One region of the Kitasatospora sp. NPDC058048 genome, then DNA from elsewhere that is predicted to be linked to it. Evidence: riboswitches for the same ligand, from Rfam matches in the RefSeq annotation. Region 1 holds a riboswitch; each other region holds the start of a gene.
What was found. A riboswitch is a leader RNA that binds a small molecule or an ion and turns the genes downstream of it on or off. The one in region 1 is predicted to bind S-adenosylmethionine.

Region 1 (2,256 bases):
GGGAACGGCGCGCAGTCGGTGCTGACGGCCGTGTCGGCGGTCTTCGGGGTGTCGATCGGCACCCTGATCGGCTCGGTGATCAGCCGGATCCCCCGTCCCTCCCGCGCCGTGCTGCTGCCCCGGGCCTGAGCCCGGGGCAGACGGCCCCGCCCGTGTCGGGGCCCCGATGCGGCCGGGCCCCGACGCGGGCGGGGCCCCGCTCAGGGGTGGCGCAGCGCCTCGGTGAGCCGGTGCGCGGCCTCCACCACGGCCTGGGAGAGCTGGGCGCCGGGGTGCCGGGTGAGGCGTTCGATCGGCCCGGACACCGTGACGGCGGCGACCACCCGGTTGGACTGGCCGCGGACCGGCGCGGAGACGGAGGCGACCCCGAGTTCGCGCTCGCCGACCGACTGGGCCCAGCCCCGGCGCCGTACGCCGCTCAGCGCGGTGGCGGTGAAGCGGGCGCCCTGCAGTCCGCGGTGGAGCCGTTCGGGCTCCTCCCAGGCGAGCAGGATCTGGGCGGCGGCGCCGACCTTCATGGGGAGGGTGACGCCCACCGGAACGGTGTCGCGCAGGCCGGTGAGGCGCTCGGCTGCGGCCACGCAGATCCGCACCTCGCCCTGCCGTCGGTAGAGCTGGGCGCTCTCCCCGGTGATGTCGCGCAGCTGGGAGAGGACCGAGCCGGCCGCGGCCAGCAGCCGGTCCTCGCCGGCCGCCGTCGCGAGCTCGCCGAGCCGCGGGCCGAGCATGAACCGGCCCTGGGTGTCCCGGCTGACCAGGCGGTGGTGTTCGAGTGCGACGGCCAGCCGGTGGGCGGTGGGCCGCGCCATGCCGGTGGCGGCGACCAGGCCGCCCAGCGTGGCGGGGCCGGCCTCCAGGGTGCCGAGGATCGAGGTGACCTTGTCGAGCACGCCGACGCCGCTCGTGTTCTCCATGTGGGGGTACTCCAGTCTCGGGGCCCGGAGCAGCGGACGGTCGCTGCTCACGGCGGCTCCTGGCGGGGAGCCGGGGGGTGTGGTCAGCGAGGACGGGCCGGGGGAAACGGCCGATTGCCTGCGCCGGGCACGAGACGGGTACGCGAAAGCGCCGGGGCGGGAAGCGCCCGGGCGAAGGACAGCACAGAGAGCACCGTGTCTCCTCATCTTTCCCGCGCCACAGTGGCGACAGGCCGGAGTTGGCACTGCCCCCGGACGGCACGGCGCGTACTTCGGACGCCGGGTCGAACGGGGAGTTGCCGGGGCTTCGTAGGGCCGGTCCCTCCACCCCTCTGGATGATTCGCCAGGAACGATACAAGACTTCCCGGGCCGCTCGGCAAGCCCCCCCACCTCCGACCCCCACCCCGACCCCCGCCCCCGGCCGCCGCCCGCGGGCCCGCTCAGCGGTGGCGCGGCTCCGGCAGGCCGGTGCACGGGGCCCGGTCCGGGCCGCCGGGGGCGGTGGCGTCCCAGTCGCTCAGGGCGGCGAGGGCGGCGGCGCGTTCGGAGGCCGTCGGCCGGGTTCCCTCGGGGCCGAGCAGGTAGTCGGCGACCGGGGTGAGCAGCAGGGTCGCGTCGCCGGCCGGGAGCAGCAGGGCCTCGTCCCACCGGTGCCGGATGACGGTGCGGCGCAGCAGGGTGCCGTGGCGCGGCCGGAGCGGGTGGTGGCGGCCGCGGCGGCGGCGCCGTTCGGGGGCGACCTCGGCCTCCAGGACGGTGCGCACGTCCCGCAGGGAGCCGAGCGGCACGTGTTCGGCGGCGAGGTCGAGGAGGGCCGCGGCCTCCGGGGCGAGCCGGTAGGCGGCGACCACCGCGGCGGTCTCGACGGGGTCGAAGGGCTGCCCGGCGAGCTGGGCCACGTCGATCACGTCGCCCGCGAGGAAGGCGCGCCCGAGCCCCTCCTCGGCGAGGGCGATCAGGCATTCCACGTGGTCGTCGGCGGCCAGGTAGGGGCGGACCGGGACGGAGGCGAGGTCGCCGGTGAGCGCGGCGGTGGCGACCCGTACCTGGTACCACGGGTCCAGCAGCGGGTCCTCGCCCGGCCAGCGCAGGGTGACGGCGGTGTGCCGGGGCCGCTCGCCGAGCAGGGTGACCTCCACGGACTCCACCGGGTGATCGGTGACCAGCCGGTTGACGGCCTGCCAGAGCGTGGCCTCGGTGGGGCTGACGAGGCCGAGTTCGGCCAGCGGCCGGGGCAGGTCGGGCGGGTAGTAGCCGGCCAGTGGCAGGTCGCGGACCGGACGGACCCCGGTGGCGTCGGCGAGGTCGCGCGCGACGCCCGCGTAGCACTCGGCCCGGTCG
Region 2 (2,256 bases), on a different contig from region 1:
CGAGTCGGTCGAGGAGATCGCCGGCCTGGTCGACGCGATGTACGAGCACGCCGAGCCGCTGGAGATCCCCGGACCGGCGGTGGACATCGTCGGCACCGGCGGGGACCGGGCGAAGACCGTCAACATCTCCACCATGTCGGCGATCGTCGCGGCGGCCGCCGGCGCCAAGGTGGTCAAGCACGGCAACCGGTCGGCCTCCTCCGCCAGCGGCTCCTCGGACGTGCTGGAGAAGCTCGGGGTGGCGCTGGACCTCTCCTCGCAGCGGGTCGCCGAGGTGGCCGAGGAGGTCGGTCTCACCTTCTGCTTCGCGGCCAAGTTCCACCCCTCGATGCGGCACGCCGCCACCGCGCGGCGCGACCTCGGGGTGCCGACCTCCTTCAACATCCTCGGCCCGCTCACCAACCCGGCCAGGGTCACCGCGCACGCCATCGGCTGCTTCGACACCCGGCTGGCCGGGCTGATCGCCGGGGTGCTGGCCGAACGGGGCGCGACGGCGCTGGTCTTCCGCGGCGACGACGGGCTGGACGAGCTGACCATCACCACCACCTCGCAGGTCTGGCTGGTGCGCGACGGGGTGGTCACCGAGACCACCTTCGACCCGCGGGACGTCGGCATCGAACTGGTCGGCATCGAAGCGCTGCGCGGGGCGGACGCCTCGTACAACGCCGAGGTCGCGCGGCGGCTGCTGGCGGGGGAGCACGGGCCGGTGCGGGACGCCGTCCTGCTGAACACGGCGGCGGCGCTGGTCGCGCTGGACCTCGGCGAGGCGCCGCTCGCCGAGCAGCTGGCGGCCGGCATGGAGCGGGCCGCGGAGGCGATCGACTCCGGTGCCGCGCAGGACCTGCTGCGACGCTGGTCGGAGGCCACCAGCCGGATCTGAGGCGGTAGTTGGGGAGCCCGTGCCGGAACGCCGGCACGGGCTCCCGTGCTGTCCGGATGCTGGATGCCCGTTTGACCACCCGATGGACGCGGCCTAGAGTCTTCGCCAGGTCATGAGTGACAGCGCGAAGCCCCAGCTGGCTGTCCGGCAACCCTCCGTCCGTGGCGGGGTGCCCTGGGTGAGGACCGGGTCGTCACGGCAAGCCGTCCGTGCGACAAGCGCGGACGCCGGACGAGCAGCACTCCCGGGGTCCCTCACCCCTGAAGGAGTGCATCCTCATGTCCGCTCTCGCCATCACCGAGACCTGCGCCCCGCTCGCCGTCCTCGGCGCCGACGTCCAGGTTCCGCTCGCCAACGGTGAGAAGGTCGGCTACGCGGCGCTGGACTACGCGGCCAGCTCCCCGGCGCTCCAGCGGGTGTGGGACGACGTCGCCGCCTACGCGCCGTACTACGGCAGCGTCCACCGCGGGGCCGGGTACCTCTCCCAGCTGTCCACCGACCTGTTCGAGCAGAGCCGCCGCACCGTCGGCGAGTTCCTCGACCTGCGCGAGGGCGACCAGGTGGTCTTCACCCGGGCCACCACCGACTCGCTCAACCTGCTGGCCGCGGCCGTTCCGGCCGGCACCCGGGTGTTCGCCTTCGAGACCGAGCACCACGCCTCGCTGCTGCCCTGGGCGCACGCCGGACTGGGTGTCACCTACCTGCGGGCGCCGCGCTCCCGGGCCGAGGCGGTGGCCGCGCTCGACGCCGCCCTCGCCGGGGCGCCCGAGGGCCCCAAGCTGCTCTGCGTCACCGGCGCCTCCAACGTGACCGGCGAGCTGTGGCCGGTCGCCGAGCTGACCCGGACCGCGCACCGGCACGGCGCCCGGGTGGTGCTGGACGCCGCCCAGCTGGCGCCGCACCACCGGGTCTCGGTCCGCGAGCTGGACGTCGACTGGATCGCCTTCTCCGGCCACAAGATCTACGCGCCGTTCGGCGCCGGGGTGCTGGCCGGCCGGGCGGACTGGCTGGACGCGGCCGAGCCGTACCTGGCCGGCGGCGGGGCGACCCGGACGGTGGCCCGGGAGAGCGACGGCTCGGTGGCCGTGCAGTGGCACACCGGCCCGGCCCGGCACGAGGCCGGCTCGCCGAACGTCATCGGCGCCTACGCGATCGCCTCGGCCTGCCGGGCCCTGACCGAGGCCGGCTTCGACGCGCTGGAGGCCCGCGAGCAGCAGCTGATCGCCCGGCTGACCGCGGGGCTGGCGCAGATTCCGCAGGTCAAGGTGCTGAACCTGTTCGGCTCCGACTCCGCCCGGGTCGGCGTGCTGTCCTTCGTCGTCCGGGGCTGGAACAGCTCGCACTTCTCGGCCGCGCTGTCCGCCGAGTACGGCATC
Region 3 (2,256 bases), on a different contig from region 1:
GGATCCAGCTGCCCGGTCTCGACCAGCTTCTTCAGCACGCCGACGGTCACCCCGCCCGCGGTCTCGGCGAAGATGCCCTCGGTCCGTGCCAGCAGCCGGATCGCCGCCACGACCTCGGCGTCCGTGACGTCCTCCACCGCGCCACCGGTGCGGCGGGCGATGTCCAGCACGTACGGGCCGTCGGCCGGGTTGCCGATCGCCAGCGACTTGGCGATGGTGTCCGGCTTGACCGGCTTGATCACGTCCCGGCCGGCCTTGAACGCGGCCGACACCGGCGAGCAGCCCTCGGCCTGGGCGCCGAAGATCCGGTACGGCCGGTCCTCGACCAGGCCGAGCCTGATCAGCTCCTGGAGGCCCTTGTCGATCTTCGTCAGCTGCGAGCCCGAGGCGATCGGGATCACGATCTGCTCCGGCAGCCGCCAGCCGAGCTGCTCGCAGATCTCGTACGCCAGCGTCTTGGAACCCTCGCCGTAGTACGGCCGCAGGTTCACGTTGACGAAGCCCCAGCCCTCGCCGGCCGAATCGCCGATCAGCTCCGAGCAGAAGCGGTTCACGTCGTCGTAGTTGCCCTCGATGCCGACCAGCTCGCCGCCGTACACCCCGGCCATGACGACCTTGCCCTGCTCCAGGTCGTGCGGGATGAACACGCAGGACCGGAACCCGGCCCGGGCCGCCGCCGCCCCCACCGCGCCGGCCAGGTTGCCGGTGGAGGAGCAGGACAGCGTGGTGTACCCGAACGCCCGGGCCGCCTCGATCGCGCAGGCGACCACCCGGTCCTTGAACGAGTGCGTCGGGTTCCCGGAGTCGTCCTTGACGTGCAGCTGGGCGGTGAAACCGAGCTCCCGGCCCAGGTTGTCCGCCTTCACCAGCGGGGTCCACCCCGGGTTCAGATTGGGCTTCGACGCCACGTCGGCCGGAACCGGCAGCAGCGGCGCGTACCGCCAGATGGACGCCGGACCGGCCTCGATCCGCTTGCGCAGCTCCTCGGCGCCCTCGCTGCCGAACTCGTAGGCGATCTCCAGCGGGCCGAAGCACTCCAGGCAGGCGAAGCTGGGGCCGAGCGGGAAGCGGGTGCCGCACTCGCGACAGGACAGCGCGGCGGCGGGGCCGAGGTCGACGGGTGGGGGTCCCCCCGGCCGAAGGCTGGGGGAGGGTGCGGCGGTGTCGATAGCCATGATGGCGAGGCCTCTCTCCTCATCTTCCCCGTGGCACGGTCGCGCCACAGGCCGGAATTGGCACCTGTCCCGCCGGGGCCTGTCGACAGACAGCCGCGCGGGAAGGTTGCCGGGACGTCAACGGGCCGTTCCCTCAGTCCCTCTGGATGAGCTTGTGAAATTGTGGTGGTGCTCAACGGCGACCCCGGCGTGCAAAGGTCCGACCGCTGTACGAAGACTGTATCCGAAGGCGTCAATCCTGAACGGGTGCGTCCGCCACGCGAGATGACCCGTCCCACCGACCCCGCCGAGGAGACCTCCGTGCCCGCCGAACCGATTCCCGAGCTCCTCCCGCAGGCGGCGTCCTGGCTGCGCCGCCGCTCCTGGAGCGCGGCCGACCGGCCGGTCCGCACCCTCCTCGCCGCCAAGGAACGCACCGGCCGCACCGTCAGCGTGGTCCTCCCCGCCCTGGACGAGGAGGCCACCGTCGGCGACATCGTCCGCACCATCCGCCGCGAGCTGATGGAACGCCTCCCGCTCGTCGACGAACTCGTCGTCGTCGACTCGGGCTCCACCGACGCCACCGCCGCCGTCGCCGCCGAGGCCGGCGCCCGGGTCGAGCACCGCGACGCCGTCCTGCCCCGGCTGCCCGCCGTCCCCGGCAAGGGCGAGGTGCTCTGGCGCTCGCTGCTGGTCACCCGCGGCGACATCGTCTGCTTCGTCGACGCCGACCTGCGCGAATTCGACCCGGCCCTCGTCTCCGGCATCCTCGGCCCGCTGCTGACCGACGAGTCCATCCAGCTGGTCAAGGCCATGTACGACCGCCCGCTGGAATCCGAGGGCGCCGTCCTGCCCGCCGGCGGCGGCCGGGTCACCGAACTCGTCGCCCGGCCCCTGCTCAACCTCCACTGGCCGGAACTCGCCGGTTTCGTCCAGCCCCTCGGCGGCGAGTACGCGGCCCGCCGATCACTGCTCGAACGGCTGCCCTTCCCCACCGGCTACGGCGTCGAACTCGGCCTGCTGGTCGACGCCCTGGAACTGGCCGGCCTGGACGCCCTGGCCCAGGTGGACGTCGGCGTCCGGCACCACCGCCACCAGGACG

Region 2: linked by a shared signal. The riboswitch ahead of ACFVVA_RS14315 (aminotransferase class V-fold PLP-dependent enzyme) and the one ahead of ACFVVA_RS06965 (IclR family transcriptional regulator) in region 1 are both predicted to bind S-adenosylmethionine.
Region 3: linked by a shared signal. The riboswitch ahead of thrC (threonine synthase) and the one ahead of ACFVVA_RS06965 (IclR family transcriptional regulator) in region 1 are both predicted to bind S-adenosylmethionine.

The regions. Positions count from the first base shown of each region.
Region 1 covers NZ_JBHVRT010000005.1:15,948-18,203, forward strand. Annotated here, with positions in the region: gene ACFVVA_RS06960 (threonine/serine exporter family protein) at 1-129, shown strand, start outside; gene ACFVVA_RS06965 (IclR family transcriptional regulator) at 201-914, opposite strand; SAM riboswitch class I at 1,115-1,257, opposite strand; gene ACFVVA_RS06970 (hypothetical protein) at 1,356-2,256, opposite strand, start outside.
Region 2 covers NZ_JBHVRT010000011.1:18,111-20,366, reverse strand. Annotated here, with positions in the region: gene trpD (anthranilate phosphoribosyltransferase) at 1-880, shown strand, start outside; SAM riboswitch class IV at 989-1,107, shown strand; gene ACFVVA_RS14315 (aminotransferase class V-fold PLP-dependent enzyme) at 1,159-2,256, shown strand, end outside.
Region 3 covers NZ_JBHVRT010000019.1:152,374-154,629, forward strand. Annotated here, with positions in the region: gene thrC (threonine synthase) at 1-1,175, opposite strand, end outside; SAM riboswitch class I at 1,192-1,328, opposite strand; gene ACFVVA_RS21520 (glucosyl-3-phosphoglycerate synthase) at 1,440-2,256, shown strand, end outside.